DNA from 4 places in the Levilactobacillus yonginensis genome. Region 3 is predicted to be linked to each of the others. Evidence: riboswitches for the same ligand, from Rfam matches in the RefSeq annotation. Region 3 holds a riboswitch; each other region holds the start of a gene.
What was found. Region 3 has a riboswitch for thiamine pyrophosphate ahead of thiW (energy coupling factor transporter S component ThiW). Riboswitches for the same ligand answer to the same signal wherever they lie in the genome.

Region 1 (7,689 bases), 790 kb from region 3:
AACCTTAAAGTATAGCTGAGGCGACCACACGTGTAGGACTTGCCCCCGCATCAACGCTGCTGCACGGATAGTGGCCACTTCTGCCCGGATTTTAGGCATCAGATTAAAGGCTGCTAAAAAACCGTAGGCAAATTTACTGGGAAGTTTGGCGTTTTGTTCTAGTGAACGGGTCAGCATTAAGGGTTCAGTGGTTTGGGTGAAGATCCCCCCCATGTAAACGTAGACGAACATTCGAGTGAAAATGACGATGAGGAAATGGGTACTAGCTGAGCCCTGGAGATTTAACGACCAGACCAGGGCCGTTGCGAAGAACAGCGGGACTAGGGTTAGCCACAGCAGGCGTTTTAGCTTAACTCGGTAGGCAATCATCAGGCTGAAGCAGATCACCAGTAAGGCGACGTTAACCGTCCAAACTTGGGTGAAGGAAACTTCTAGTGCAATAATCAAGACGAGCGCTAATTTTAATGTTGGGTTCATTCAGCTGCCCCCTCATAAAGTAAGTGGTGATTCGTCAATCGTAGATGGTGAGTTACGAGGTCGTCCAGACCACTTAGCTGGTGGCTGATTAGAATCAGGGTGAGACCTAAGTCTCGCTGGACTGATGTCAAGATTTGCATCGTGGTGCGAATGGAAGCCAAATCTAGGCCCTTGAGAGGTTCGTCTAGTAATAGGACTTGGGGTGCCATGATTAGCATACAGAGTAGCTGGGCTTTCTTTTGTTGGCCGCTGCTCAGTGAGTAGATGACCTGGTCGCGGTGTTGCGTCAAACCTAACTGGTCTAAGAGCTGCGTTACCCGTTCTGGTGTAAAGTATGCGTGGTTGCCATTCTTTTGTGAAAGAGCCAGTTCTTCATCCAGGGTCACGTTGAGAAATTGGGCCATAGCGGATTGAAACATGAGGCCCACCTGGCGGGCGTACGATTTACGCGCAATTTTTTGAATGTTTTGTCCCTGATAGGTCAAACTTCCGTGGTAGTGGCCCAGGCGAACTAGCGCCCGGAAGAGAGTTGACTTGCCACTCCCGTTTGGCCCAGTGATCAGCGTGGTTTGACCCGCAAAGAAGGCAAGGTCTTGGGGATGAATGAGTTCTCGTTCACCACTGAATAGCCCCAGTTGCGTTCCTTGAAGGCACACGGTTTCAGTATCTTGCGGTGGGGTCACCCGTTTCAGTTGCAAGCGGTCTGGTGTGAACGCCGCAAACCGTTCTTGTGTTTCTTCCGCTGAAAGCAAAGCTAGGTGACCAGCCTCTAAGACGGCCAAGTGGTCGACCCAGTGAGCATAACCACTCAGGTCGTGGTCGGCCAAAATGACGGTCTTATGTTGCTGGGTGCAGAGCGTCATCAATTTTTGCAGGAGCGTTAGCCGCGTGGGTGGGTCGATACTGGCAAAAGGTTCGTCCAGTAGAATCACGTCGCTGTTCATGGCGACGATGATTGCCAAAGCAACCTTTTGCTGTTCGCCCCCCGAAAGTTGCATCAGGATGCGGTGCTTCAACTGAGAGATGCCGACAAAATTGAGGGCGTCATTAATGGCGGCAGGGATAGCAGTAGCCATCACCCGTTGGTTTTCCAAGGCAAAGCGGAGCTCGTTTTCCACAGTATCCATCGTGAACTGCGTGCTGGGTTCCTGGAACATCATCGCCACGGTACTAGCGTGCTTAGCTGCAGGAATATCGGTTAGTGGTCGGCCGTCAAACCGGATGGTCCCGGAAGTTGGTAATGGCATGAGACCCGCAATTAAATTTAAAAGGGTTGACTTGCCACCACCCGAAACCCCAGTCAGCAGTGAGAATTTTCCTGCTGGAAAGGTGACGGTCAGATCATCCAGCACCGGATGCGTCCGTTTGGGATAGGTAAAAGTCAGTGAATCAATCGTGACAGTAGCCAAACAAATTCCTCCAATAACAATTAGTGCGCAGTACTAGGTAAAACGTGGGCGCGAACTAACAGGTTTGCAATCAACTTGGTGAGAATACCACCAAAGAAGAAAATTGAGAGTAGCCGGACAACGAAGAGGAGTGCCATGAAGCCTAAATGATAGGATGCGTAGCCGTTCTTGATCATGTCCCAGCCAAAGGTGACGATGGCGGTGGTCAGTGAACTAAGAGCTAGTGTGAACCAGCCGTAATGTTTGTAACCAGTGAAGGCAAAGCCTAGTTCGGAACCAATTCCTTGAAGTGCGCCGGAAATCAAGGTGCTAGCTCCCCAGATACCACCGAAAAACATTTCGACGACGGCCCCCAGAAATTCACCTAATGTGGCAGAGCCTGGGATCCGGATGATAAACCCAGCCAGTGGACCGGCCATGACCCAAATACCGAGGAGCAGTTCATTGGCTAGGGGCTGTAATCCAGCGGGAGCGAGTGCCGCTGCCAGAACGGTGTAGAGTGGTCCGGTGACGAAGAAGATAGTCCCCATAAAGATTGCTAAGATAGTGACAAAAATAATATCGCGAACGTGCCAGCCTTTCATGATATGTAACCTCCTAAAAAGTGTACGCTGGGGCACCTTTTAGCTAAAAAAATCCCCACTAAGTTTCATTAGTGGGGGTCATTGAATAGCTTTATGGTACGCGTTCCCTTCGCTGGTACTAACCAGATCAGGTTCAATGGGTTTGTTCTCAGCCGCGATGGCACCCCAGTCGTATTTGAATGACTTAAGCGTAACCAATTTATCCGTGAATTGCAACCATTCGTCGCAACAACCCGGTCTAGGCCATTAGTGGTTCAAAGCTAAAAAAGTTCTTTACAAAAACATTACGGGATAAACAAGGCGGTTACAAAGCGTTAGAGTCTCTGTTCCTTCAACTAGAATAGTGCTAATGTAATAGTTAGTTGCATTAATTATTTTAAGAACGGAAAGGACCAATGACATGACAAGTTTACATATTCGACGGGGCATGGTCGTGCTACTAGCCGCCATCACAGTTGGTGGGGTCGTCAGTCAGGAAGTACCTGCTGACGCCGCTGGTTATCAGACGGTTTCAACCAAGAAAATTAAGAAGATGGCTTACCACAAGAAGAGCAGTAAAGGGGCCATCTTTAACAAGAAACACACCAAGAAGGTCAGCAACTTGAAGGCCCATCCCAACACGACTTGGTACGCCACCAAGCAAGCGACGTTGAAGCATGGGAAGACCAAGGGAATTTACCTTTACGTGAACAACAACAAGAAGACCGTCAAAGGTTGGGTTTGGCACAGCTATTTAAAAAAGGGGAAGGCCCCATTTGTTTTAAATAAGGCGAAGGCTGCGGTAGCCATGGACGCCAAGACGGGTAAAGTCGTTTGGTCTAAGCACGCTAACACGGCCCGGCCGATTGCGTCCGTCTCCAAGATTATGACGCTGTACCTGACTTTGAAAAAAGTCGATGGCAAGAACAGCAATTGGAACAAGAAGATTAAGATTAAGAGTAAGGGCCTCGTTCGGATGAGTAGGACTTCTGCGTATGGTGGCTTTCACTTTAAGCTGAATCACAGCTACACGGTCAAGCAACTCTACGACGCAGCCTTCCTGGATTCTTCGAACAATTCTGCGATTGCTTTAGGCCAATGGGTGGCTGGTAGTAATGGTAAGTTCATCAAGAAGATGAACGCTCAGGCTAAAGCTTGGAAGCTGGGTCACGCCCACTTTGTTTCCGCTTCAGGCTTGGAAAATAGTGACCTTCGTCAATTTGGGTATAAATATGGTTCCGCCAATGCCAACAAGGTTTCTGCTAAGGACGTTGCCTTGATGGCCCGCCACTTGATGACGGACTTCCCTCGCGTTCTGAAGGACGGCAAAGTTGGTTCCAAGCGGGTCAATGGTCAACTCTGCTACAACTACAACAATATGTTGAAGGGTCGGAAGTACTACCAAGCTTCACTGAAGGTTGATGGGCTGAAGACCGGGTACACCCCATTGGCTGGTTACTGCTTTGTCGGGACTGGTCAGAAATCTGGCAAGCACCGGGTCATTACGGTGGTTCTGCATGATGAAAACGAGTTTTCCGAAACGCGTTCACTGATGAATCACGTGTATGGTTTCAGAAGCATGGCTAACTAAACGGCGAATAAGCCAATTAGTGAGTGTTTTAGCACCCGGTTCAGTAGGCTAAGCTTGCCAACGAAATAGAATTCTAAAAATTTACCTATAATTCAAAAAAATTCGCATCAACCACAGTGACGGTTGATGCGAATTTTTGATTAAAATGACTGACAATCAGTTGGGAAGTTTGAGTTGCTAAGCGAAGTAATTAGTTCAGTCTCTGACCGGTGGATTACGAAAAAGTTACGACCCCAACAAGCAGATTACAAAATGGCTCAAGTGCTTGTTTGACAGGTCTTGCTTGTGCTAAGCTGGCCCTTGGATAATTGACACGATTATAATCGGAAAGAGGAATAGTTATGGGAATGTCTAAGTTTAAAGGGGCCGTTTTGGCCGTGTTGTTCACGGTGGCCCTGGGTGGGGCCGTAGCCACGGGGACAACGGCACATGCCGCTACATATACCACGGTTTCCACGACCAACGTGACGAAAGCTGCTTATCACAAGAAGAGTACCGCGGGGGCCATTTATAATAAGGCACACAATCGTCGGATCGCCACGATGAAGGGCTATCCGAACACGACTTGGTACGTGACGCAACACGCGACGTTGAAGCACGCAAATTCCAAGGGAATTTACTACTACGTTCAGAACAAGGCTGGGTCCGTTAAGGGCTGGATCTGGCACGGATACCTGACTAAGGGGAAAGCACCATTTGGCTTGAAGTACGCTAAGAATGCCATCGCCATGGACTATACGACGGGGAAGGCTGTTTGGTCAAAGAGTGCTAATACTGCGCGGCCAATTGCTTCCGTCTCAAAGCTAATGACGTTATACCTAGTTCTCCAAAAAGTCGATGGTAGTTCCAGTAAGTGGAATGAAGTCGTTGATACCAGTAGCAAGGGCTTGATTTCCATGAGTCAAAGTTCGTCGTGTGGCGGGTTCCTGTTCAAGACCGGTCATAAATACACGGTTAAGGACCTTTACGACGCAGCACTATTGGATTCGTCAAACAATGCCGCTATCGCACTGGGGCAATGGGTGGCCGGTTCTAACGCGAAGTTCATTCAACAAATGAACGCGCAAGCTAAGACTTGGAATTTGGATAAGGCCAGCTTTGTATCAGCCTCAGGTTTGGAAAACAGTGACTTAAAGGTCTTTGGCTACGCGTACGGGAGTGCGAACGCCAACATGGTTTCGGCCAAGGATGTGGCCTTGATTGCGCGCCACTTGATTCAGGACTATCCACGAATCTTGACTGACGGTTCCGTTGGGTCTAAAACGGTGGATGGCCAATTGACCTACAACTACAACAACCTGTTAAAGGGGCGGAAGTACTATCAAGCTGCCCTCAAGGTTGATGGGTTGAAGACAGGATACACGCCATTGGCTGGTTACTGTTTCGTTGGGACTGGTCAAAAGACCGGTAAGCACCGGGTCATCACGGTCGTTCTGCACGATGAGAACGAGTTCACGGAGACCCGTTCATTGATGAATCAGGCGTACAGTTACAGCAGCATGTCAGACTAATTTTAAGTCGATAATGCTTTACTATTCTTGGTTTGATAACAGTTTTCGAACTTTCAACCTTTAGCTATATATGTTTAGAACGCAAAAAGGAGTTGAGACAAAAGTCTCAACTCTTTTTTATGTTCTAGTTTAGTTTGAAGTAATTAGTCAGTCGTTAACCAAGCCTCAGGTTGGGCCATGGCAGCCCGTAAATCTTGATAGAACTGGCTGACATGATAGCCATCGGCAACGGCATGGTGAATGGTAAATGAGAGCGGCATAGTGGTCTTACCGCCTTTCGTCGTATATTGCCCAGCCTGGATGACCGGGAAGTACGTATTGAGTGGCGTGAATGGTAGCGGCGTGTAACTGGTGAAGTCCAGCCAGGGAATACTACCGATCATGTAGAGGTTAGCGCTTTGGGGTGCTTTGGGCATGGGCGTGTGTTGGGACCCCAAGCGCTTAAGGTCCTGTAAGTAGTCTTGATAAAATTGGGAAAAGTTTGGGCTGTATGCCGTCCAGAGGCTAGAAATACTGTGGTCATCTTCATGCAGGACACTGTATGAGGGATGGACGACGTCGAATTCAACCAGTTGATCGTCGACCATGCCGACGCGAAATTCTGGATGGCGCGTCAGCACCTGGCTAACTAGAAAAAGGTAGGCGGCGTTGAACTTGACTTCGTGACGATGAGCCCAGTCTAAAGTTGCTGTGATATCAATCGTGGCGTTGACGGTGAAACCGGTGGGCATCATTTTAGTAAAGTAATAGAAATACTCGCGGCGCGGCCAAGTTGTTTGGTCGATTGGGTGGTAGTTGGTATTAATGGTTGTCATGAAAACTCCTTATTTTTGGTTATAGGCAGGCTGACATTTAGCGAGCCAAGTTTGTTTGAGGTCCTTGAGTGTTTGTCTGAGATTCGTCACCTCGGTGGTTTCCTCTTCCCACAGGACTTCGTAGGTGAAGGCAGACTCGCCAAAGGTGTTCCAGTCGGCTTGCAGCGGACTGGTCCGGTAGAAATTTTTATTGAGGTTGAGGCGATAATATCCCCAACGATTATGCGTGTTGGCAACGGTGTCGATGAAGGTTTTACCATTCTTGGTGTTTTTGATTTGAATGACGCCGTACTTGGTCGGGGTCGCTTTGTATTGTCGAATGCGTTCTTTTTTGTCCATGATTACTCCTTAAAAGTGAGGCGCCAATAGTCCTGACCATCCGCGGTCCGTGCCAGAAATCCGTAGTCGATAAGGTAGCGGCGTAACCGGACATAGTCGTCAAAGATTGGGACTAACAGGTCGTTCATGGTGCGCTCAGTAAAATGCTGGGTCGTTGGAATTTCTAAGCTCACCCGCTTTAATACCGCTAAGATGGCCTTGTGTTGCTTAGGCCAGCGTTTGAGCCGCAACTTATCGCCAGGATCGAAATACTTTTGAAGGATCTGATGATAGTCACGCTGTGTAATAGCAATGAGGCCGTTAGCTTGGGTTGCTGGTGGCAGTGCGATGGGGGTATCTCGTTCAGGGTTATTGAAGACTTGATTATAAATAGCGAGGTAGAGCTTGGCCTGCTTGGCCTTTTCGCGGAACGTAAATTTTTGGTGACGAATGGTGGCGGCTGCCACATGGTTGTCCTGAGCAATTGTGGCATCCTTGACACCTTGACTAAATGCAACGAGTAAATCACGTTGCTTGGTGGTCAACGTGTTGTATTTGGATGACGATTGAATGAGTTGGTTGATGGCGTCCGGATGGGCTGATTGAATATGGTGATTGATCATTTCAGCGGCCGGGTAAAAGGCATCGTGTAGGTGGAAGACCTGATCTTGTTGAAAGTCTTGACCACAATAATTGCAAATATAAGCGGTAGCAGTGGTGTGCCACCCCTGTTCAATTTCAGATAGTGTTAATGTTGCGAGATCCATAGGTATCCCTCCAATAGCCATAATCATACAAATGTTTATTGAATCTGTCAATACAATCTACAAAAGTGGCCAAAATAATTACAATTCCGATGGAAATCATGCTGCCGTTGGTTGGCCCAAGGGGTTAGGTTAGTATGATTTTATTTGTAAGCGGCCTGCCTTGCTTGGTTTCGATGGGCCAGGTATGATTGGGTCATGTTATTTTGACGGAGGGGTTGAGTAGATGCTACCAAGACTG
Region 2 (7,689 bases), 290 kb from region 3:
CGAACGTGCCACTGGCATTGGCCGGCGTTGAAACTAACTGATACCCCTCTACTTCTAAAGCTTCAGTCGTGTAAGTCGTTCCAGGTTGGCCGGTCAAAACTTTATCCGCCGCGATCGATTGGCCGTTAGCCAACTGATAATGGACGGTCACGTTGGTATCCGCCACCGGGGTCACCACGGGTGGCGTCACTGTTCCACCGCCATCCTTCTTATAGACATAGTAAACGTCAATAGCGGTATCACCGTATTTGCCGACCGCATTTTCCGGGGTCTTCAACAACGTATATCCCTTGATTGTCTGGGCCTCAGTCACGTAGTCGTCGCCCACCATACCGGCCGGTAGTGTCACGGCGTCTGCCAAATCCTTGCCCGCTTCATCCTGGTAATGCACCGTCACGGCCGCCGCTTTATCCGCAAGCACATAAGGCTGGACCACAGCGAATTGATAGCTTCCATAGGAGTCGCTACCTGAAGCATTTCCCGTCATAAAGTAATACTCATCCATTGGAATCACGTTGACGCCGGGGTAAGTGGTCCCACCAGGTTTTTGATCAGGAATCTTGGTGAAGTACAGCCCACCCTGACCATCACTCGTCGCGGTCCCCCCCGTATTATAGATACGGTAGTACAATTCGTTATTGGTGAAAGAAACGGGTTCTCCCACAATAGACGTCGCAGCAATTTGAATGACTTTGCCATCGATCGTGGTAAACGAAATTTTTAAATGGCCCTCTCGTAAATCAGTATCAACGTTGACTGGATTCAATTTCACAAATTGACTGCCAGCGTGAAATGTCGTATAGCGGTTCCCTTTCAATGGTGAAAAATCCTGAACGTGGTTAAACGCCATCAAAAGGGTCTTCACGTTCGTCAGTCCAGCTAGCGGAGTCACGTCTTCAATCCGGTTATGTTGCAGATCCAAGTAAGTTAGCTTGTTCAGCTTAGCCAGTGGCGTCAGGTCGACCACATCCCCGTAGTAGTAGCCCGGATTCTGGTCCAAACTACTGCCGAGACTCAAGCGGGTCAGGTTGGTAGCGTACTGCAGGCCCTCTAAGGAAAATTCTGTTTTTCCGTCGATATACGTGTTAACTTTTCCTTGAATACTGAGCGTCGTCAATAACAGCAGGTCATCTTGCGTGATATCAGCAACGCTACCCCAGGTTTGGCCCGGATTCTGACCACGTAACGCAGTTAAAATAGCTTGCTGGAGAATTTGGTTTGGCATCCATTCATCAATTGACGACACCTTTGCCTGGTGATTCAGCTTAACGGGTGCCGCTTTGGCCACCTGAGCCTTAACCAATTTCACAGCCTTAATAGATGGATCAGCCCCCTGCTTGACGGTGGCCGGTGCTGGACCTTCAGCAGAAATGGGGACTGCCGTTTCCTGTCCACCCGGAGACTTTTCTGGCGTAGAAATCGGTTGAGCGACCTCCTGATCAGTCGCGGCGGCTGGTGCTTCTTCGGTGATTGGCTCATTTATGTTAGCGTTTTCATTTTCGACCGAATCAGTCACAACCGGTTCTTCTTCAGTCGTCTCTGTCTGCTCCGTAGCTGATGAATTCAGCGTCACAGAATCTGCTTGTAAGTGCCGTGAAGGCGTTGTGACCGCCGTGTCAGTGCTCGTAGCCACTGCTGTGTCTGCCTGTGCAGTCTGGTTGTCAGTTACAGCAACGACTAGTCCCGCAGTAACCACGGTGGCCCAGACCCAGCTGCGCCCCTGTTTCGTCAACGTCCAAGTCGTGGGTGTGTCGTTCATTTTACGCACGATAATCCTCCTCATTCGGTTGGCATATTGCGCTACATCCAGTTGTAAAATTTAGTGATGCCCTAGTAAAAATACCGGTTGTTTTGATTCACCCCCATTATAACTGGTTCCTCACCATAAAGCTAGTATATAGTGAATGATTAATGCTGTTGTAGCCACTATAAACCAGTTGTCCGCAAATCTATTCCATTGATTAATTTGTTGATTTGACAGTCTTTATAACTATTTTTTATATTTAATGTCGTCAATTGACTTTTCAATCATTTCCTATGTTACACAATTTCAAATTTGGTAAACACCGGTCCGAAAAGGTTTGTTTGGTCATTTCTCGAACGATTCGCTTAATTATAAGTAAATTAGGTTGTCCCACCCCTATTCCCATGCTACACTATGTCCAACTTAAAAAAGTTTCTGGGGATACCGTCATACGGCACGAGAGTAAGTTGTGAACTTTGACCCATCGAACCTGTCAGTTAACACTGGCGTAGGGAGAAACGCACGGATACTTCATCTTGCGGCGGCGACTTCCCCTGAGATGAAGCTTTTTATTTTGTAAAGGAGGTTATTTATGAAACGTAAGCTATACCCGTTAGGTAGCCTGGTCTTGCTCCTAACGGTCTGGCAAGTGGCGGTCACGTTACTTAAGACCCCGGCCTTCATTTTGCCCAGTCCCGTGGCGGTCATCCAAGCACTGGTGGCCGACGCTTCTGGCCTACTGGCAAATTCCTGGGTCACGCTCCACGAATCACTGATTGGACTACTCATTGCCTGTCTGTTAGCTTTTGGGACCGCGCTCGTCATGGACCGCTGGCAGTTACTTTACCAATCCTTCTACCCCCTACTCGTTATCTCACAGACACTGCCAGTCATGGTTCTGGGACCACTGCTGAGCCTCTGGTTTGGCTTCGGCATGGCCCCTAAGGTCATCCTGGTCGTGTTGATGAGCTACTTTCCCATCATCGTTTCCTTCTCGGAGGCGCTGGGAAAAGTCTCTAAGGAACAGATTCGATTCCTCCAAACCATAGGCGCCAAGGATTGGCAAGTCTATCGCATCCTGAAGATTCCGCAAGGCATGCAGGGCTTCTTCGCTGGCTTACGAATTGCCGCTACCTACTGTGTGAGCGGTGCCATCATCGGGGAATGGCTCAGCGCTGAGGCCGGGCTGGGATATTACATGATTCGGGTGAAGAATGGTTATCAAATTGACAAGGTCTTCGCCGCAATTTTTTGCGTTATCGTTTTAAGTTTGGGACTCAACATAGCAACGCGTAGTTTGCAAAAATTATATTATAAAACATTAATCCAAGGGAGATCATCATGAAATTATCTAAACTTTGGCTACTAGTTCCGGTTCTGCTCTCACTGACCGCCTGTGGCAACTCCAAGAGCTCATCGTCTGACACCAAATCCGCTAAAAAGTTGACCGACGTCTCAATCGTCCTTGACTACGTTCCCAACACCAACCATACGGGACTCTACGTGGCTAAAGATAAGGGTTACTTCAAGGATGCTGGACTAAACGTCAAAATCATCGAACCAGGCGACAACGCCACCAGTGTCGGCATGGTCGGCGCCAACAAGGCCCAATTTGGGGTCAGCTATCAAGAAGATGTAACCTATGCCCACGCGGACGGCAAGAACATCCCCGTCAAGGCTATCGGAACGGTCATCAAGCACAACACCTCTGGCTTCGTCTCCAAGAAGTCTAGCGGTATTACCTCGCCTAAAGACTTTGTCGGCAAGACCTACGCCGGTTGGCAGACACCCAGTGAGGAGGCCGTATTGAAGGCCGTTATGAGCGAAGCTAAGGTTAATCCAAAATCCTTGAAGATCGTCGGTGCCACTGGTGATGGTCCTAAGAGTCTTGGGAAGAAGAACGACATCCAATGGTGGTTCCAAGGTTGGGACGTTATTCGGGCTAAGGACGACGGCATCAAGATCAACTACATGCCCCTCCGTCAATTAGACCAGCGCTTAGACTACTACACGCCCGTCATCATTACCAACAACACTCAGCTGAATAAAGATCCTAAGTTGGTCAAAGCTTTCATGAAAGCCACAAAGAAGGGGTACCAGGACGCTATGGCGCACCCTAAGGCCGATGCCAAGATTCTCCACAAATATGCCAAGGATTACGACCTGAAGTTTCTTGAGGAATCCCAAGCCTTCCTGTCTAAGAACTACACGGATGACGCTAGCAAATGGGGGCAAATGGATAGCAAAGTCTGGAACAACTACACCGGCTTTATGAAGGAATATGGTCTGATCAAGAAGACCATCCCAGCCAGCACGCTGTACACCAACCAATACGTCGGAGGTTAGCCTATGGCGATCACACTGGAACACGTCGGCCTAACACTAGATGACTTGGAGATTCTAAATGACGTCACGGCCACTATCAATGCGGGCAGTTTTGTGTCCTTGATTGCACCCAGTGGTGCCGGTAAATCGACCCTACTGAAGATTCTGACCGGACTGTTACCCATTTCGACTGGGTCAGTGGTGGTCGACGGTCAACCCATTACCGGACTGAACACCACGTTTAGTTACCTTCCACAGGAGGATATGTTGTTACCGTGGCTGAACGTGGACCAGAACATTACGCTCTACCAACGGATCAACCATCAAACCGTGGATCAGGACCACGTGACGGACCTGCTAACCCTCTTTGGGTTGGTCGACTACCGCCACTTCTTGCCCCGTCAGCTCTCTGGTGGGATGCGGCAGCGGGTCGCCTTACTACGAACCATGATGAATCCGGCCAACTACCTACTCCTAGATGAGCCGTTTGGGGCCTTAGACGCCATGACTCGTGGACTGATGCAGGACTGGCTACTCAGCCTACCAACGGCCTTGAAACGAACGACGGTATTAGTAACGCATGATATCGAGGAAGCCATCTACTTGTCCGACCGAATTTTAGTCTTGTCAGCCCGACCGGCGCACGTTGTTCAGGACATTTCACTGACCCCTGCGACTCGTGACCGGGAGTGGTTGGCTACTCAGGCGCCACTGAAGACCGAAATCTACCAACTCTTACTGGAGGATTCCGATGTTAAGTGATGCCCACTGCCATCTGGCTGGAAGCCGGGAACTGGCTAACCTGCAGCAACAAGACCAGATTTTAACGATCATCAACTGTCAGTCCCCCACTGAGTGGGACCACAATACATTACTCACCGGCGCTAATCAACACTTGAGCTTCGGTATTCACCCCTGGCAGGCCACAGACTTTCGCTGGCCGGAAGTCACTCCCTACCTGGAGAAAACTGCCGTGGTCGGCGAAATTGGCTTAGACAACGTTTGGACAGACGTCAACCTACTGGACCAGTCGCGTGTCTTTGAAGCCCAGCTCCAATTTGCACATGACCACCGCAAGCCCGTCATCCTGCACACGAAGGGGTGCGAGCGAGCGGTTCTCAAAACCATTCAAAAGTATCCCAATCGCTATATGGTCCACTGGTACGCCACGAAGGAGTATCAACGTGACTACATCCGCTTGGATTGTTTCTTCACGATTGGTGTAGATGTGCTGACTGACCCCGCCGTGGCACAATTAGCGCAGGACGTCCCGCTGAACCGAATTTTAATTGAGACGGATGGTCTGGAGGCCATCCGTTGGGCGGGCGACGATAAGGCTACCGTGGCCGACTACCCCCACGTGTTGCATCGGAGCATCCGGGCCGTGGCAGCATTACGGGGAATGGCTTCGGACGAACTGGAAGCACAGGTTTATCGGAATTTAGAGGCGTTTCTGGCTTAGTGATCATTGAAGAATTGCCACCTCCGGCTACACGGATATCGATGTCACACGGCTTTCCTCAATCCAGCAGCTCAAAAAAAGTGGTCCCAGTAATCAATAACTGATTACTGGGACCACTTTTATATTGACTCATTTTCAAATGATGCACAATTTGTGTTAATCTACCAACGGTTCCCCAGAATCGGTTGGCGCTAGGTTCAAACCAATACTAAGCAAACTGTTAAGTAATTTTAAGCCGACATTTCTTTTGAAGTCGATAGCCATCTTAAGCAGATGGGCTCAGACGCCTCATTCTTCTTAGCCGTTTACGGCTTAGAAGACCAAGCTTTAAGACTCACGCTTTTCAAGCTTAAAGTTGTGTCGGCACCGTTCCAGCCCATCTACTGCGACCGGCAAGGCGGTCAAATCAAAGACTATTTTAAAAGGAATTCCAATCCAGCGGCGAGCAACCCACCGATGAGCGGCCCAAACATTGGGACCCAAGCGTAATTCCACTCAGTCGCCCCCCGGTTAGGGACGGGTAAAATGGAGTAAGCCAACCGTGGTCCCCAGTCCCGGGCGGGGTTGATGGCGAACCCAGTGGTCGTCCCTAGGCCCATCCCGATAACCATGATTAGAGCCCCGACGATGAACGGTTTCAAACCTTGGGTGAAGTCCCCCAGATTTAAGAGAATAAAGATAAACGCCCAAGTAGCCACAATTTCAGAAATGAAATTAAACAACGGATTTTTAATAGCTGGCCGGGTCGCAAAGATACCGACCTGGTTACCAGACGCCTCATCCGGTGTTGCTTTAAAGTGGGGATAGAATTGAAGGATAACCAATGCCGCACCCAGAAAGGCCCCTAAGAACTGGCCCAATAAATAAGGTAATACATCGGCCCACGGGAAGAACCCAAATACAGCGAAACCAATTGTAACGGCCGGGTTCAAATGACCTTGCGAACCCAACATGCCGGCCACGTAAACTCCCATGGTCACGGCCATTCCCCAGGCAATCGATACAAAGGTCCAGTCGCTCCCCTTCGCGTACGTCTTGTTGAGGTTGATACTAGCACCAGTCCCGGCACCTAACAAAATCAGAATCAGGGTACCGAAGAACTCGCCAATAAAACCACTCATAAAATACACCTACCTCATAATATTATGTAACGAAACTAACGATTGAAAGTTGGTTTGATGTTTGCCGCCTCCGGCTACGTGACTGCTTTGAATCAATCGAATACCGTGCTTAGTTAGCCTTTGACATCAGTCAGCCACGCAAACAACTCAACCCTAACTTTCAACCCTTAATCTTAAATCAGCGCCATTAACAGTCTACCATAGCTGACTCCTGCTGGCGCGATTATTTGTTTGCGCTTTCAAAGAAGCCGCTAACCACACAACCGTCCAAGTCTTGTAATATTACGAACACGCCATAAAAGTTAACGCCAATGATGTTCACCCGTAACTATCCTGTAAAAGAAAACGGCTATCTTAGTAAGTGTACCAGCGACATGAACTTACATATGAGGGATGGATATAAAGATGAAGACACTTAAAAAAGTCAGTTTAGCCGTGGCCTTTGCCGCAGCTTTAGTACCAGCATTTAGCCTGGGCACCACCGCTCATGCCAATGCCACGAATACCATTGTCAGCACCCGCAACATGACCGATACCGCCTACACTCGTAAGAGCGCTACTGGGTGGACCTACAACCTAGGCGGTACGGCAACCAATATGACCTTTGGAAAAAAAACGCACTACTTAAAAAATTATCCCCACACGACTTGGCACGCCACTAAGAAGCGATACATCGTGAAGAAAAACGGCGTGAAGTACCTTTACTACTATGTGACCAACGGTAGAAAGACGGCCTCAGGTTGGATCTGGCACGGCTACCTGCAAAAGAAGAGCTACGCCCACACTTCGACCAATGCCACTACAACTGGTAACGGTACTTATAGTGATGTCTACAAAGCAGCCAAATCAAAACTAGGTAAACCTTACGTGTTTGGCGCCAACGGTCCCAGTTCCTTTGACTGCTCTGGCTTTACCAAGTACGTCTTCCACAAAGCCATCGGACAAACTCTGCCGCGGACCGCACAACAACAGTACAATAGTTACGACCACGTGAGTGCCCAGAATGCTAAAGCCGGGGACCTGATTTTCTTCGGTAC
Region 3 (7,689 bases):
CCGAAGAGCGACATCAGAGTAACCATCCCGGCCACCATCATTACGGAGATGGTGAGGGCGATGCGGATCTGTTTCTTTTTCATGTAATCGTTGATGATAAAGTGGAAAAAGATGTATTTAACACCAGGGCCGATGATGCCCAAGTCGCAGATTGCGGCGACAATTAGGGCCAATGGATAGCCAGTCAGCACTTCACGAATGAAGTGATTTGAAAATCCGTCGGCTAAGGCGATGTTGTAGCCAGCCATGACTAAGACCATGAGGCCAGCCATGACGGCGGTGAAAAGTAGTTCTTCTTTAAAATTTTTTGGCATTGTGTTGCTCCTCGTTTGAATTTCCCACGAGATGCTAGCATACCACGTTTCATTTGACGGCGTAAGGATTATTTTTGAAATTGGGACAATGTTTTCAAGAAAACAGCCGGTATTGACGTTATACGACCATAAATACCGGTCGTGGTGACTGGGTAAGGCAGTCCGAAATGGAAATGACTAGTCTTCTTCGGCGGAATCCGCGGGGGCTTCTTCAGACGTATCCTTTGCTGGAAGAAGCCGTGCCATAATCTGGTTGAAGTAATCTGATGCGTAACCGATCAGAAAAATTCCCAGCAACATAGAGCCGTAGAGTTGGCCCACGAACAGGGCCCAGTGATGGACGGGAACGTTGGTAATGATCAACATGGTCGTTCCCCAGGCAATCAGCCAAGCGGGAACAATCGTGAACTTCATAATCGTTCCTTGCAGGAATAGCACGATGAACGTCAGGAGGCCAAACATGATGGCGCTTGGCCACAGTTCGTCCATTCCTGGTACTTGGAGCAGACGAAAGGCGATTAACCCCCAAGCAATGCCCAAGGCAAAGCTCACCAAGATATTCCAAATCTTATCTTTAGGGAAGCCAGCGCCGAAAAAGTAGGAGACCGCAACGAAAGCGGCGGAGCCCATCCAGAGGGAAAGACTACCCATGACGACACTATAAACGAGAGTGAACAATCCCACCCCAATTGAATCCAACCAGACTTTTCTACTAATTTTCATACAGAATCCCCTTTACTAATCAAACGCTTACACGGTTATTGTAATCAACAGTTTAAAGGATTCAGTTGATGGGCGCAAGGACTTTAGGTAAAACGTTATAACAAATATTTAAAATACTCAGAAATTACTCGATGTTTGGAGGTGTACGCTAGTTTGTCCGCAACTTTTTTAAAAGATTGGCTAATTTGGATTTAGACTAAAGCTAGTGACAACGGTTCCTGTCGGCGGTTGCATAAAGATTATCGTAATGGTCTTTACCAATCGTGTACAGAACGTTTGCAAATACAACACAATCCCTTGCTAATATCAATTCTTGTGATAAGCGCTGAACACTAATAATAACTATAAGCGGGGAGAATATAATGCAAAGCTCAATTGTCAAGACCCTTAGCCTAGCCGGGGTCACACTATCATTAATGGGAGCGGGCGTCCCAAGCGTTGTTGCCGCTGCTGATGCCAATACTGCTGGCCAACCAACGGAACAAACGACACCTAAGCCTGGTGACAAAGACAAGCCAGCTACGGGGACTGATACTGGTAAGCCAGTGACGCCACCGGTTACAACGCCGGCTAAGCCTAAGCCAAAACCAATCAACCCTATTCCAACTGAATCACTGGGTAGGTATTTATTATCCGACCAATCTAAGGAAGCTGACCTTAAGCAACACCTAATTACCTTCCATAAGACTAAAAACACGCGTGACATTGGTGGCTATCAGACGGCCGATGGTAAGTGGCAAATTAAGCCAAACAGCTTGTTACGTTCCGATGCCTTGAGTAACTTGGATGAAGACGATATTAAGCTGTTTACGGACAAGTACCGGGTCAAGCAAGTTGTTGATTTTAGAACGCCTGGTCAAGCTTCAGGCAAGGGGACGGATAAGGTTATTCCTGGTGCCCCCAACATCAATTTATCAGTGCTGGGTGCGCACGCCTACGCTGATGGCCAAGGCGACGGTGCCTTCTACGTTCAACGCTTAGAATTTGGCTACCCAGCGGTTATGGGTTACCGTCAATTCTTGAACATGGTCTTGAAGAATGAAGGCGGCGCGTTCCTGTACCACTGTACTTCAGGGAAAGATCGGACGGGGATTGCGACCGTTCTGTTGATGTCGATCTTTGGGATGGACAAGCAAACGATGGTTAACGATTTCATGCTCTCACAATACACGGGACGGACTGTGAAAATCGAATGGATCTCAGAATACTTCCGTGAAATTGAACAAAACTATGGTTCTCTTCAAAAGTACATCAACGACGTTCTGGGCTTTACGCCAGCCCAACAAGAACAATTGAAGGCGAAATATCTGATTTCAACTGATGGCAAGAATACGCCATACGTGGATAAGACGGCGGTTAAACCAACACCGGCTCCTACTCCAGCACCAACAGCGCCAGTGACGCCGGCTAAGCCAGATAAGCAGCCAGAAACGGCAACGCCAGTTAAGCCAACGCCAGTCAAGCCTATTCATGGTGGCGCAGCTGACAAGCCGGTAAAGGGTAAGAAGGTCAAAATTCTTTCAACCAAGAAGCTGCACACGAAATTTACGTACAAGTTGAAAGCAAATAAAAAATGGTTTAAGGACGCCTTGCTATCTAAAGTCTTTGGCAAGGGTCACACCCCCAAGCACTCTGCTAAGAAATGGCGATTAGCCAAGGTTGAGCGCGTGAAGATCTCAGGTAAGACGTACGCTTACTACCAAGTGAAAGATCACAAGGGGCATACAGCTTGGATCTTGAAGGCACACGTAGTTAAAGTGCATAAATAAATTTTTCCAGACTATCAAGTAGAATAGACAAAAGGGGTTAAGACAAAAGTCTCAATCCCTTTTTGTGTTTCGAACATACATGGTCGATACGTGCGTCAAAAGGCAGTCAACGCCGCTTACCCCCGCTAGATAAACAACCCAGAACTGGAATCATTCGTCTAGCGACGTTAATGCTCATTGATTAACCGTCTTTTGTCTCACTCTCGTGTGTGTTGGTTTAAAGTGCTTGATGTTAACGTTTAAAAATCATCGCGCCGTAATTCTCGTTTCCGGTGTAGTTGCCGCGTAGGTTAAAGAAATGCTTCTGGATAATATCAAACTTCTGCTTATTTTGAATTTTAATCTTAACTAGCTTGGAGCCCTTATTGGACTTTTTCCAGTTGAAGTGCAGGCGACCGTAGTAGATGGTTTTGCTGTGTTTCTTCAGACCAGTTAAGCGCCAGTGGTAGGTGTGACCCACAATTCTAATTTTAAGTTTATTCCCCTTAAACGTTGTGCGGTCGTTGTTGGGATGGTGGCAAACCCAGTTGTCACCATGGCGGCGGCCATGAATCCAATCAACAATTTTTTCATTGTCACTATGTCCTCCTAATCAGATCATTCAAAAAATGTACATTAATTAGCATTAGCGCATCAACAGGATGTACTGTAATTTGAGCGTCCCAGCTTGTGCGCTACCAGTCAGGTTGGTACGAATGGCATATTCTGAGGCGTTAGCGGCACGCAGCTGTTTTTCTATGGTCCGAACCAGGCCTACTCCCAGTTGCCCCTTACCGGTCGTTTCAATAGACAATTTGCCATGCTGTGGATCAGCTAGCCGATTGAGGTGGTGAACAGTTGGCTGATTGATCAGCGTCAAGTTGTGAGCGTTCAAGTTCTTCAGCTTGAGCGTTTGGATGACATCTTTGACGGTGTAATCAGCGAGGCGGTCATTGCCAGATGAATAATAATTGACCATCATAGCTAGCTGATTATTCAGTGGGTAACCGTCGTGTTGGAGTCGTTGGTAGATAAATCGGTCAAATTGGCCGCGGTCGTTGAAACTTACGGGTGAAGCCAACTTTAGGCCGTCATTCTTGACCGTTTCGCGGTAATAGCTACCGTCTTTTAAGTAGCCCCACCAAACTCAGCCGGTTGCCCGGTGGTTACCGCTAACGACGTAATAGTAGTGGGCAGTTGTGGTACCGTGGCTGAACCAGGCTTCGCGATTGACGTGCCAAGTTGTATGTGGATAGTTACGTAGATTATGTAATTTACGGGTGTGCGTGTTGTTCCAGAGATAGTGTGTGGCTGCATTACGGTTGTGAAAGACCTGCGTGTAAGGTAAGTTATGACTTCTGTTTAACTGATAGCTACTTGCCTTAGCCGTTGTGACGCCACCTAAACAGATGCTGAGAATTCCCAACATCAGGGTCAAACTGAATTTCTTCATACAAATCCCCTCCCAAGTCAGTATACCAGTTTAGCTAACCAATTTAAGGGCGAATTGGTACAGATTATTATGAGTTGCTTCGGCCAGCCAGACCCGGTATAGTTGGGCTTAACTTAAGATGACACTAGGGGTGCCAAGCGGCTGAGATGGCAGATGCCAATCCCTTTGAACCTGTTGAGTTAATGCTCGCGAAGGAAAGTGTGCGGTTGATTGGGGAGAACCCTAGGACCCTCGTTTTGCGGTGAGTAGAACGGGGGTCCTTTTGGGTAAAAAAACTGGGGAGTGAGTTAGATGTCTAAGAAAGTTTATCCCATGACATTAACGGCCATGTTAGTGGCATTAGGCGTGATTGGTGGCAGTTTGTTTTCATTTTCAATTGGGGTTGCTAAGGTAGCACCCATGCAACACTTGATCAATCTAGTATCAGGCGTGTTATTGGGACCGTGGTGGGCCGTTGCACAGGCCTTTCTCACTTCGTTGATTCGTAATCTTATGGGTACGGGAACGGTGCTGGCTTTCCCAGGAAGTATGATTGGGGCCTTTCTCAGCGGCTGGCTCTTTCGGTTGACGGGTAAACTGGTAGCGGGATTATTTGGAGAGATGGTGGGCTCCGGAATCTTAGGGGCCTTGGTGGCTTACCCAGTGGCCGCGTGGTTAATGGGAACGACGGGAGCAGTTTGGCTGTTCCTACCGAGCTTTTTCATGAGTGCAATGGTGGGCGCGTTAGTGGGTTACGTCCTCTTGAAGAGCATGTGGTCGACCGTGATTGCCCCTCAATTGACGAAATTGCGGGGAAAATAAAAAGACGCTCAAAAACAGCGCCTAAGTGATTTCTAGATTCTATTTTAATAACGCATGACTAGTACGAGCGTCATATTTCAAGTGCGTGATCTTACCAGAAACATGCTTGAAATGCTGTCCTGACTTACGTTTTCCGTATTTCTGTAAGGTGAGTTTCTTTCCGTCACGGGTGACTTTGGTGTAAGACCAAGACTTTTCTAGAGTGTCATATGCCCGTAGCCGATAAACGCCGCGGCTCTGGCGATAGACCAGGTGATTGCCCCCATAATCGTGACCACCAAAGTTAGTCATCACGAAGAGCCACTTCTTGGTTAAGATCATAGCATTGGTTGAAACTTCGGTGTCGTGGCCGCTGTGATGGATCCGGTGTTGCGTCCAAGAACCCCTGAGGGCTTTTGGCGTCCCAGTTGTCCACTTTGACTTGGCTTGTGCAGTCGTGGTTCCCCAACCAAGACTGCCAAGTAGACCCGCCGCGATAGCGACACTTGTTACAAACTTATTCATATAAATCCCCTCCGATGGGGACAAGTATAGCAAATGTTTTAGCTGTAAGCCATTTAATCTCAATTTACTGGTTTTCAATTCTTGAAAAAAGTCTTAAACTTTCATCAGGAGGTTTTTCCTGTGAAAGAACAAGCAACGTTGTCACGAAGGACAATTTTACTAATGGCAGTGGTGACGGGGGTCATTGTTGCCAATTTAAACTTTATTCAACCGATTGAAAACCTGATTGCGGCAGATTTTAATTTATCTAAGGCCGTGGTGGGGATGCTGGCCATGGTGACCCAGTTAGGGTATGCGTTTGGTCTGTTACTGATTGTTCCGTTGGGAGACATTTTCAACCGATATCACCTGATTCAGTTTATGATGGGGCTTTCAATTCTATCCTTACTCTTAGCATTTTGGTCGCCGAACGCGGGCATCTTTGCAGTTGCCACCGCTTTAGTGGGAATTACATCGGTCGCCCCACAGATCATCATTCCGTACGCGGGTTACTTAGCACCATCCTTACAACGGGGCAAGGTGTTAGGGATTGTCTTGAGTGGGCTCTTGACCGGAATTCTATTGTCACGGTCGTTTAGCGGACTCCTAGGTAGTGTCATGCCGTGGAAAAATATCTATTTAGTGGCGGCAGCTATTGACTTGGTATTTTTGGCAATCGTTCACTACCAGCTACCACATGATGCTCGGGGCCACCAAAATCTACGGTACTGGCCAGTGATTCGGATGTTGCCTAAGTTATTTGCAACCCAAAAGCCTTTACGTGGAGCCGCCATCAATGGTTTCTGTCTCTTTGGCATGTCCAACGTGCTCTGGTCAACGTTGGCTTTCTACTTAGCGGCTCAGTACCATCTGGGCAGTAACGTTGCCGGGTTGTTGGGTCTACTCGGGGTTGCGGGAGTAATTGCCGCACCGATGATTGGAACACTGGTTGATCAGCGTTCGCCCCGATTGACCGTGGGCCTGGGGATGGTTTTTTCCGGCGTTGCTTTCGGAATCTTTTGGTTGGTTGGTCACTGGTTACTGGGCTTGATCGTCGGAATTGTGTTGCTCGACTTGGGAACGCAGTTTAGCCAGGTTTCTTGCCAAGCAATTGTGCAGTCTTTGAATCGTAAGGAAAGTAGCCGGAATAATTCGGTCTTCATGTTCAGCTACTTTTTGGGTGGTTCGATTGGTACGCTGACGGCAACCTGGGCTTGGAGTCACGCGGGCTGGAATGGTGTCTGTGGCGTTGCCGTGGTCTTCCTGATGTTAGCGGTACTCAGCCACTTGATTATTGATGAGCCTGACAAGTTGGCAACGGATTAGGCGGCCTTGGCTGCCCCGTTCAGCAATTTTAATTTAAAAGAAGTAGAAAGGTTTGGGACAAAAGTCTCAGACCTTTTTTGCGTTCTGAACATGTGTGACAAAAGGTAGTCAACTCCGCTTAACGCCGCTAGATAAACAACCCAAGACCGGGATTATTCGTCTAGCAACGTTAAGACTGGTTGACTAACTGTCCTTTGGCTTACTCTTTTCTTTTGAGTTAAAAGTTGACACAATGTCACTTTCGTGATAATCTCCTCAATAGTGACACGGTGTCACCTGCCTTGAAAGGAGTCTTAACAGTGCCCTCATCGACATTTGAAAATTTATCATCAGACAAACAAAAACGAATTATGGCGGCTTTGCTAACGGAATTTTCCACTCACAGCCTAGCAGATGCGCAGGTTGCAAGAATTGTGAAGGCCGCGGGGATTGCCCGGGGCGCCTTCTATAAATATTTTGATGACCTGACGGATGCCTATCAAACCTTGTACCGACAAGCAATGCAGGAAATTCATCGTGATTTCAGTTCTCAGGGAACGGCGCAATTTTCTGCAGAGTCGTACTATCAAGCGGTGTCAGCGTTTGTGGATCACTTTAGTGGCAGTCAGTACGATCAACTGGTTAGACGACACTATGGAGAAAATGAAAGTCTTTTGCCGGAGACACCGATCTCAGTCGACTTACCAGTGGTGGATTGGGCGGCAATGACGCTAAGTCACGCAACGATTAAAGAAATCATGCTGGCTCCCGCTAACCGGGATGCCGCGCTGGACCGATTTCGCCAAGCTTTGCAACATTTAGAAGAGTAGGAGGGACGCCTGTGTTTTTAGCACTAAGAGAG
Region 4 (7,689 bases), 430 kb from region 3:
AATATAATTCATCTGACAATGACGGAGGGATTTTTTGTATGCCAAGAGCCAAGTTTAGTGCCATGGAGAAGCTGGCATTGATTAACGAATTTGAGGCTTCGGGACTATCAAGTACAGCCTTTGGAAAAGCAAATGGTTTAGGTGAGCATACGGTGGCTCAGTGGCTAGATCGATACCACCGTGATGGCCTTGATGGACTGAGGGAAGCCAAGAAAAATCATCACTACAGTAGTGCCTTCAAACTACAGGTTATCTATGCCTTTTTGAACGGTGAAGGTTCCGCACAGGAACTAGCTATGAAGTATGGTTTACGTTCATTTTCCCAAGTAATGACTTGGGTTTCCAAGTATAATAGGGACAAAACTGTGACGGCGTCGCCGTCAAGAAAGCAGGTCCCGAAAATGAGTCGAAAAACCACGTGGGAAGAGCGTATTGAAGTCGTTGAATTCATTACCAAACACAAGCACTCATATAGCGAAGCGGCCGAACATTATCAAGTCTCCTATCAGCAGGCTCGTTCATGGGTTATGAAGGCTAAAGATGGCGGATATGAGGTTCTAAGAGACAACCGTGGGCGCCGTAAGGCACAAAAAGAAGTGACCGACCTAGACAAAGCGAATCTACGGATTCGACAATTGGAAGGTCAGGTCGCCGACATGAAACTACTGGAAGAATTTGTAAAAAAATATCAGGAACTTCAGCGCAAGGGGTGAAACAACAACATCGACTGGCATATCGGGCAATCAGCGAGGTCAGTCAAGGGAAACACGGTGCCATCACAAAATTATTGTCATACGTCGGCGTGAGCCGGCAAGCCTACAATAAGTTCCTCCACCGTCAAGAAACGGTCTGGGGCGCTCAAGAAAAGCTACTAGAAGAACGCATCACATATTGGTTTAAACAACATCATCAAGCAATCGGTGCTGGTAAGATTTTATCAAACCTGAACCGAGACGAGCAGATCACCTTTGACGTTACCATTAAGCGAGTCAAACGCATTATGGGTAACCTAGGGATTCGATGCCAGATTCGGGTCAAGAAGCATCATAGAATCAAGGAACAAGAACAGTACATGCAAGATAATCTTTTGAACCAAAATTTTACGGCCACCGCCCCTAATCAGGTTTGGCTGTCCGATTCAACTGAATTATCTTACGGCGTTAATGGGCAGTTCAAAATGCGGTTGAGCGGCGTTTTGGACCTTTACGGACGGGTCTTGATTGCCTCTAACTTAAGTAAAACAGAAACAGCAGATGCCGAAATCGAAGTATTTCGGCGGGCTTTTGAGTACGCTGGTGACGTCAATCCGGTAGTTCATACTGACCGCGGATCGGCTTATACGTCCAAACAATTCAATAACTTTCTGGTCCCCTACGAAGTCACACGCAGTATGTCACGACCGGGTACGCCTTGCGATAACGCGCCAATGGAACGTTGGTGGAATGAGTTCAAGACGCATTGGATGGATCGTCATCCAATGCCCAAAACCTACGAAGAATTTGAAGCGCTGGTAAAGGAAGGAATCCACTACTTCAATCACCTAGATCGCTCACCAGCAAGAAACGACCTCACCCCGGTAGAATACCGGAGTGAGGCCGCTTAGAGACAACATAAAATTATATTATTTCATATGACAACTTGACAGGGACTAGTACACCCCGTCACTGCGCTGTTTTTTACTTATATTTAACGGTGAAATGCTTGGCGCATCGCGGCCACATCGCTGGCTGGCGACGTGCTCCGCGTCAACAACGTGATAACCGCTACACCGGCCGCACCAGTAGCGGCAACGGCGGCTAACGAATCAACCCTAATCCCGCCAATGGCCACGATTGGCACGTTCGCCTGAGCCACCAATTTCTGCAGCCCAGCCACGCCAATGACCGGATCAGCGTCGTCCTTGGACGTGGTTGGGAAAATCGGACCACTGCCTAAGTAATCCACGCCGGTCAACTGGTTCGCCGCAGCCACTTCAGCTGCCGTCGAGCAGGACAGGCCCACAAACATATTTTGCCCGGAGACTTCCTGAATCACCTGCTGAATCTTTTGGTCGCTCTGCCCCACGTGAATGCCATCAGCGTGCAAGGCTAACGCCATGTCCACGTCGTCGTCCACGATAAACGGAACGCTGGCCGCGTGACACTGGTCGCGCAAATCCTTTCCCAACGCTAATCGCTGGTCGGGGGTCAATTGACTGTTGCCCTTATCACGGAACTGAAACGCCGTGATACCGGCAGTTAACATGGTTGCTAAGACTTCCCGCAAGTCCTGATTGGGAACATCCTGACTACCCGCGACAAAGTAGGCCCGCAACAGGCCTGGTTCAAACGTAACTGACATTATTCGGCACCTCCCTGGCTATAAGCCCAATGATTCAACGGACCGTGGCCGTTACCAACGGCAATTGGATTGGCAATTGCCGCCGTGACAAAATCCTTACCAATACGAATGGCTGATTCAAAGTCTTGGCCCTTCGCCAATTCAGCCGTGATGCACGACGACAGCGTGTCGCCAGTCCCGTGCGTCCGAACCGTGGCTACCCGGGGCGCCGTCAGCCAAAATGATCGACCGTCTGCCAGTAAGACAAAGTCACTGGCCTGGTCTGGCGTCGCCTCGTGACCACCTTTGATGACCACGTTTTTCGCTCCCATATTTTGCAAGGCAACCGCCGCATCTTCCATGGCTTGGTTGTCCTGAATGGTTTTTCCGGTCAGGCGTTCCGTTTCCGGCAGATTAGGCGTTAACACGTCCGCCAGCGGCAACAGTTCATCGCGCACCGTTGCCACGGCATCATCGGCCAGCAACGCCGCACCGCCCTTAGCAATCATCACGGGATCGACCGTCAAGGGTCCAAAGTCATAGCGTTTCAAATTTTCCACAACGCCGTGCACGTGCGCAGCGTCCGCTAACATCCCCGTCTTGCAGGCGCGGATCTTCAAATCAGCCGCCAGCGAAGCGAACTGTTCATCCACCAGCTTCTGCGGTAACGCCATGAAGTCCTGGACCCCCAACGTATTCTGCGCGGTCACGGCAACGATCACAGCGGTGCCGAAGACTTGCCGTTCCTGCATCGTCTTCAGGTCAGCCATCACACCGGCACCACCACCACTGTCGGTCCCCGCAATCGTTAACGTTTGTGGAAACTCATTTGCCATAATAACTCATCCCTTCTGATTCTTACTCGTAGGCTGCAATTGCTGAAATATCTGCAACCGTTGTCCTCTGTAAAGCATCTAATAATTTCACGATAAAACTTCCAGCACCCACGTCTGGCGACTGTTTGACTACTAATTGGCCAATCGCCGCAAAGACCAGGCAGGCCGTCTGTGCTGCTTCAAAACTGTCTTCTTCAATGGCACAGAACGCCGCCACAATACTGGATAACATATCGCCAGAGCCGACGTGGACCTGGAACAACGGCGTACCGTTCAAGACCTTGGTCGTGCGGGTCCCATCGGTAATAATATCGGTCGGCCCGGATAAAATGACCACGCAGCCCTGCTTCTTAGCACAGGCCTGCGCAATGGTCACCAGGTCACCGCTACCTTCGCCGGCATCAATGCCTTTCGCCTGCCAATCAACGTCGGCCAACGCCGCAATCTCACCGGCATTCCCGCGAATGACATCCGGGTGAAAGTCGGCCAGTAAGCCCGTGGTGATGCGTTTCCGGTAATGAACGGCCCCCACCGCTACCGGATCGACCACCAACGGCCGTTTCTGCTGGTTTGCCAAGCGCCCCACCGTCCGAATTTGTTCGACCTGGGTCTGCGTAAACGCCCCCAGGTTCAGGCAAACGGCACTGGCCAAGCCAACCATTTCCTCGGCCTCACCCACTTCTTCGGACATGATCGGCGACGCGCCCAACGCGTTGATACCGTTAGCCACGTCTTGAACTGTGACGAAGTTGGAGATGTTAAAAACGATTGGATTCTGCTTCCGAAGCTCATTCAACAAGTCTACTTTCATAATGGTGAATCCCCCTATAGATTTTTCCAGAGTGAACCGGTCACAGTGAGACTGCGGCGGAACGATGAATCGTACCAATCTGATCACAGGTGCACGACCAGATTGTCGTTGGTTACAACAGCCCAGTCACACTAGCGCTGGCGACGCTTTACTTTAAACGCAACCGTAGCCGAAGGCTGGCAGGGTGGGTGCTCGCTGTGTCGACGGTGTTACTTGGTGGTTTACCAAGTTACAGCGTGGGACGAGCTGGGAGACCCGCGGGTTGGGCGGGGCTACCAGTCGAGGAAAAAGACCGCTCTTCGGCTTTTTCCGGTCCCCACAGCGGTCGCCCGCCCTGCCAGCCGGAGGCGACCAATTTACCAACGAGACAAAGCGGGCCGCCAGCTCACGCGTGTGAACCGGCGGCCCGCTGTTCGGTGCCACGACACGTTCCCTCCGCAAGTCTGAACTTGACAGGTTCTAAGGGATCGCGGTCACCCGCGTCTCAGCCCAATCGTGGACACCCCTAGTGTTCTGGTTGATTTAAGTATAACAGGTTTCTGATTAACAGCAACGACACTCGGGTTAGTGGGTAATTCGTTGTGCCGCTTCACCAACCACCCGCCACATCCGGTCGATCATCTTGTCGGACATAAATGGTTTCAAGTAGAGTAACTGGCTACCAGAACCCGCATGGTAACGGGTCTTCGGGCGCCGAGACAACGCTGCTCTGTCGGCCAACCGCGCGATGACCTGGGGCTTGCTGGAGAACTGTTTGACCGCCGCCAGAATCGCCGCTGCGCGGTCCGCCGTTGGTTGGTACGGGCCCTTAGCAGAGGTTTCCTGCAAATGTTTCGTGGCAATGTCGGCCCACTCGGAGCGAATGGCCCCGGGTTCGATGACGACAGTATGGATGCCCAGTGGTTCCAGCTCCAAGCGTAACGCGTCAGAGAGGCCTTCTAAGGCAAACTTGGAAGCAACGTACCAACTAGCCAGCGGTTGGGCTATTTTGCCGTCAACCGAGGTAATATTGATGATCCGACCAGCGTGTTGTTGCCGCATCATCGGCAGCACCGACTGAATCAACCGGGCCGCCCCAAATAAGTTCACATCGAATTGATCTTGCGCCTGTTCCAGGGGTACATCCTCTAACGCCCCCATCAGGCCGTAGCCAGCGTTGTTGACCAGGATATCCACCCGACCAGTCTCACTGACAATGCGGTCGACAACGTGTTCCACACTGGTAGCGTCCGTGACATCTAACGGCAGTGTGGTAATCCCCAGGTCGTCCAAATCGTTCATCCGACTGACCCGCCGCGCCCCGGCGTAGACGATGACCCCGTTGCGGTGCAGACTGCGAGCAATGGCGTTACCGATTCCAGATGACGCACCAGTGACTAATGCAACTTTTCGTTGTGACATATGATTACCTCCTAATTTGACGGAATGACCAACTGTTTACGTTTATTATAGAATCCCCGGTATGCCAGGTAACAGGCCAAAACCGATCCGATACTGGTGGCTGACATCAACATGAAGACTACCATGATCTGATACTTGATAGCGTGTACCGGGTCAACTCCAGCGAAAATCAGGCCGGACATCATCCCCGGCAGACTCACGATTCCCATGGTCTTGGCGGAGTCAATCGTCGGCTGCATCCCCGTCTTAATGGAATCCCGCACGATGTCGCGTGACGCGTCCTTCAAGTCGGCGCCCAACGCCAATTTTTCCGTGACCGCCTGTCGCTCCAACCGGAACTGCGAGTTGAGGTTGCGGTAACACAGACCAATGGCGACCATTGAGTTTGACGCAATCATCCCGGAAATGGGGATCATCTGCGACGGAATGAATTTGATAGCGCCGGACCACATCAGTACGCCCAGCGTCACGGCCGTGCTGGCCAGAATGGCGCCAATCGAAATTGGTAGTGCGTGTGGAATCCCATTGCTGCGCTGTTTAGCATTATAGCTGGCGTTAAAAATAATGATTAAAATCAGCGTGCTGGTCAGCCACACGTTATCAACTTTGAAGACGTACTTCAACAGATACCCGACGATAAAGAGCTGCACGATGGCCCGCACCACGCCGATGATCATGTCACGGTCGATGCCTAATTTTTCTTTCCAACCGATGATGAGGGCGATGACCACCAGGCCCAGCGCCAGCATCAACGACTGATTATTGACTGCTAAATTCATTGGGCACCTCCCGCCACGATGCGGCCGTTCTCGACCATCACTAACCGTTGCGCGTCGTCGATTTCTGACTGGTCGTGGGTGATGGCAATAATCGTGAGCTTATCTTCCCGATTGAAGTGCCGGATCATCTGCCAGACAAACGACTTATTTTCTGCGTCCAGCCCAGCCGTCACCTCATCCAAAATCAAGACTTCTGGATAGATCATGACGTTACGAAGAAGCGCGACCCGTTGCCGCTGACCCCCGGAAAGGTCGATCACCGGTTTATCCAGGTCACTGGCCGCTAAACCAACGTATTCCAGGGCATCGATGGCCCGCTGCTGGTCAAACGGTAGCTGCCGAATCTGGTACGGAAAACTCAGATTATCCCGCACCGTTTGTCCAAACAAAGTCGGCTGCTGCACGCTGTAGGAAACGCGCCGCCGATACGCGATCGGGTCGTAGCTTTCGATGGGCTGCCCGTCAAACGTCAGCTCCCCCGCGGTCTTGCTTAAAAGTGAGGCAATGATTCGCACCAGGGTCGACTTCCCCCCGCCGGATGGACCGGCGATGGTGACCCACTCCTGTGCCTCGATGTCGAGGTCGATGCCGTTCAGAATCTGTTCGTCACCCGAACGGTAGCTGACCCCTTTCAATGAAATCAAACTCAATTATGTTGCCTCCTCTGATTTTCCTTGATTACTTTGGTGTTTTATTGGCCGCCTCCGGCCGCCAGGGGTGGTACCCGCTGTGGAGACCGCCTGCGGCCTGAGGGGCGGTCCTCCGGCTCGACTTGAAACCACGCCAAGCCCGCGCGTTTTCAAGCTCGTCCCGTGGTCTAACCTCGGAAAATTCACCGAGCTAAGACCACCGACACAGCTGCCACCACCCCTGTCGCCCTCCGGCTACGTTAGTGATTCATGGCAGCAGTGGCGCAGCTCCGTAGCCAACCTATCCTGCTATGTGGTTGCAAAGGTCTCACCAATCAAGGCCATTTGACCCCACCACGCCAATCGTTTGGGAACCAAGCTGGTGAATGGCCAGTGTCAGCCGAGAGGTCGCAGCAGATAGGCTCAGGCGCCTCGTTATTCTTAGTGCCAGTGGTTTTCTGGCAGTTAGAATAAGACCAAGTTTTAAGACTCACGGGTTGGGTGAGGCTTAAAATTGTGTCGGCACCGTTCCAGCCCATCTGCTGCGACCGGCAAGGCGCCAACCACCACATCAAACGTTTGGAACCCAAGCTAGTATGTGGTCAGTGTCAGCCGAGAGGTCGGTAGATATGGGTTCAGGCGCGTCGTTATTCTTAGCTAGCGAATGGGTTTCCCGCTGGCTTAGAATAAGGCCAAGCTTGGAGACTCGTGGGTTGCGAGGCTTCAAGTTGTGTCGGCACCGTTCCAGCCCATATCTACCGACCGGTAAGGCGCCAACCACCACCAAATCAGCTAGATACCAATATTGTACCCAAATCGACGGGTCTTGCCTATGGAAACGGCTCCATTTTTAGGAAAAACGCCCCAACCCCCAGGAAGCGACAAAGTTTGTTATACTATTCAAGACCGTAACT

Region 1: linked by a shared signal. The riboswitch ahead of AB3Y94_RS11155 (ECF transporter S component) and the one ahead of thiW (energy coupling factor transporter S component ThiW) in region 3 are both predicted to bind thiamine pyrophosphate.
Region 2: linked by a shared signal. The riboswitch ahead of AB3Y94_RS06390 (ABC transporter permease) and the one ahead of thiW (energy coupling factor transporter S component ThiW) in region 3 are both predicted to bind thiamine pyrophosphate.
Region 4: linked by a shared signal. The riboswitch ahead of thiM (hydroxyethylthiazole kinase) and the one ahead of thiW (energy coupling factor transporter S component ThiW) in region 3 are both predicted to bind thiamine pyrophosphate.

What each region holds. Positions count from the first base shown of each region.
Region 1 covers NZ_OZ061549.1:2,399,527-2,407,215, forward strand. The annotation lists gene AB3Y94_RS11145 (energy-coupling factor transporter transmembrane protein EcfT) at 1-477, opposite strand, end outside; gene AB3Y94_RS11150 (ABC transporter ATP-binding protein) at 474-1,886, opposite strand; gene AB3Y94_RS11155 (ECF transporter S component) at 1,907-2,470, opposite strand; TPP riboswitch at 2,557-2,648, opposite strand; gene AB3Y94_RS11160 (D-alanyl-D-alanine carboxypeptidase family protein) at 2,871-4,040, shown strand; gene AB3Y94_RS11165 (serine hydrolase) at 4,382-5,551, shown strand; gene AB3Y94_RS11170 (chloramphenicol acetyltransferase) at 5,695-6,366, opposite strand; gene AB3Y94_RS11175 (GIY-YIG nuclease family protein) at 6,376-6,705, opposite strand; gene AB3Y94_RS11180 (DUF2087 domain-containing protein) at 6,708-7,451, opposite strand; gene AB3Y94_RS11185 (HAD-IIB family hydrolase) at 7,675-7,689, shown strand, end outside.
Region 2 covers NZ_OZ061549.1:1,316,346-1,324,034, forward strand. The annotation lists gene AB3Y94_RS06385 (MucBP domain-containing protein) at 1-1,759, opposite strand, end outside; TPP riboswitch at 2,171-2,276, shown strand; gene AB3Y94_RS06390 (ABC transporter permease) at 2,337-3,089, shown strand; gene AB3Y94_RS06395 (ABC transporter substrate-binding protein) at 3,086-4,090, shown strand; gene AB3Y94_RS06400 (ABC transporter ATP-binding protein) at 4,094-4,831, shown strand; gene AB3Y94_RS06405 (TatD family hydrolase) at 4,821-5,531, shown strand; gene AB3Y94_RS06410 (MIP/aquaporin family protein) at 5,945-6,652, opposite strand; gene AB3Y94_RS06415 (C40 family peptidase) at 7,058-7,689, shown strand, end outside.
Region 3 covers NZ_OZ061549.1:1,606,183-1,613,871, reverse strand. The annotation lists gene AB3Y94_RS07705 (DUF2798 domain-containing protein) at 1-314, opposite strand, end outside; gene AB3Y94_RS07700 (DUF1097 domain-containing protein) at 492-1,037, opposite strand; gene AB3Y94_RS07695 (tyrosine-protein phosphatase) at 1,400-2,806, shown strand; gene AB3Y94_RS07690 (hypothetical protein) at 3,239-3,379, opposite strand; gene AB3Y94_RS07685 (hypothetical protein) at 3,432-3,866, opposite strand; gene AB3Y94_RS07680 (hypothetical protein) at 3,933-4,238, opposite strand; TPP riboswitch at 4,355-4,452, shown strand; gene thiW (energy coupling factor transporter S component ThiW) at 4,530-5,039, shown strand; gene AB3Y94_RS07670 (hypothetical protein) at 5,079-5,543, opposite strand; gene AB3Y94_RS07665 (MFS transporter) at 5,664-6,848, shown strand; gene AB3Y94_RS07660 (TetR/AcrR family transcriptional regulator) at 7,148-7,657, shown strand; gene AB3Y94_RS07655 (FtsX-like permease family protein) at 7,669-7,689, shown strand, end outside.
Region 4 covers NZ_OZ061549.1:2,036,019-2,043,707, reverse strand. The annotation lists gene AB3Y94_RS09575 (helix-turn-helix domain-containing protein) at 39-713, shown strand; gene AB3Y94_RS09570 (IS3 family transposase) at 710-1,603, shown strand; gene thiE (thiamine phosphate synthase) at 1,687-2,340, opposite strand; gene thiD (bifunctional hydroxymethylpyrimidine kinase/phosphomethylpyrimidine kinase) at 2,340-3,155, opposite strand; gene thiM (hydroxyethylthiazole kinase) at 3,178-3,966, opposite strand; TPP riboswitch at 4,379-4,483, opposite strand; gene AB3Y94_RS09550 (oxidoreductase) at 4,531-5,367, opposite strand; gene fetB (ABC transporter permease) at 5,379-6,146, opposite strand; gene AB3Y94_RS09540 (ATP-binding cassette domain-containing protein) at 6,143-6,796, opposite strand.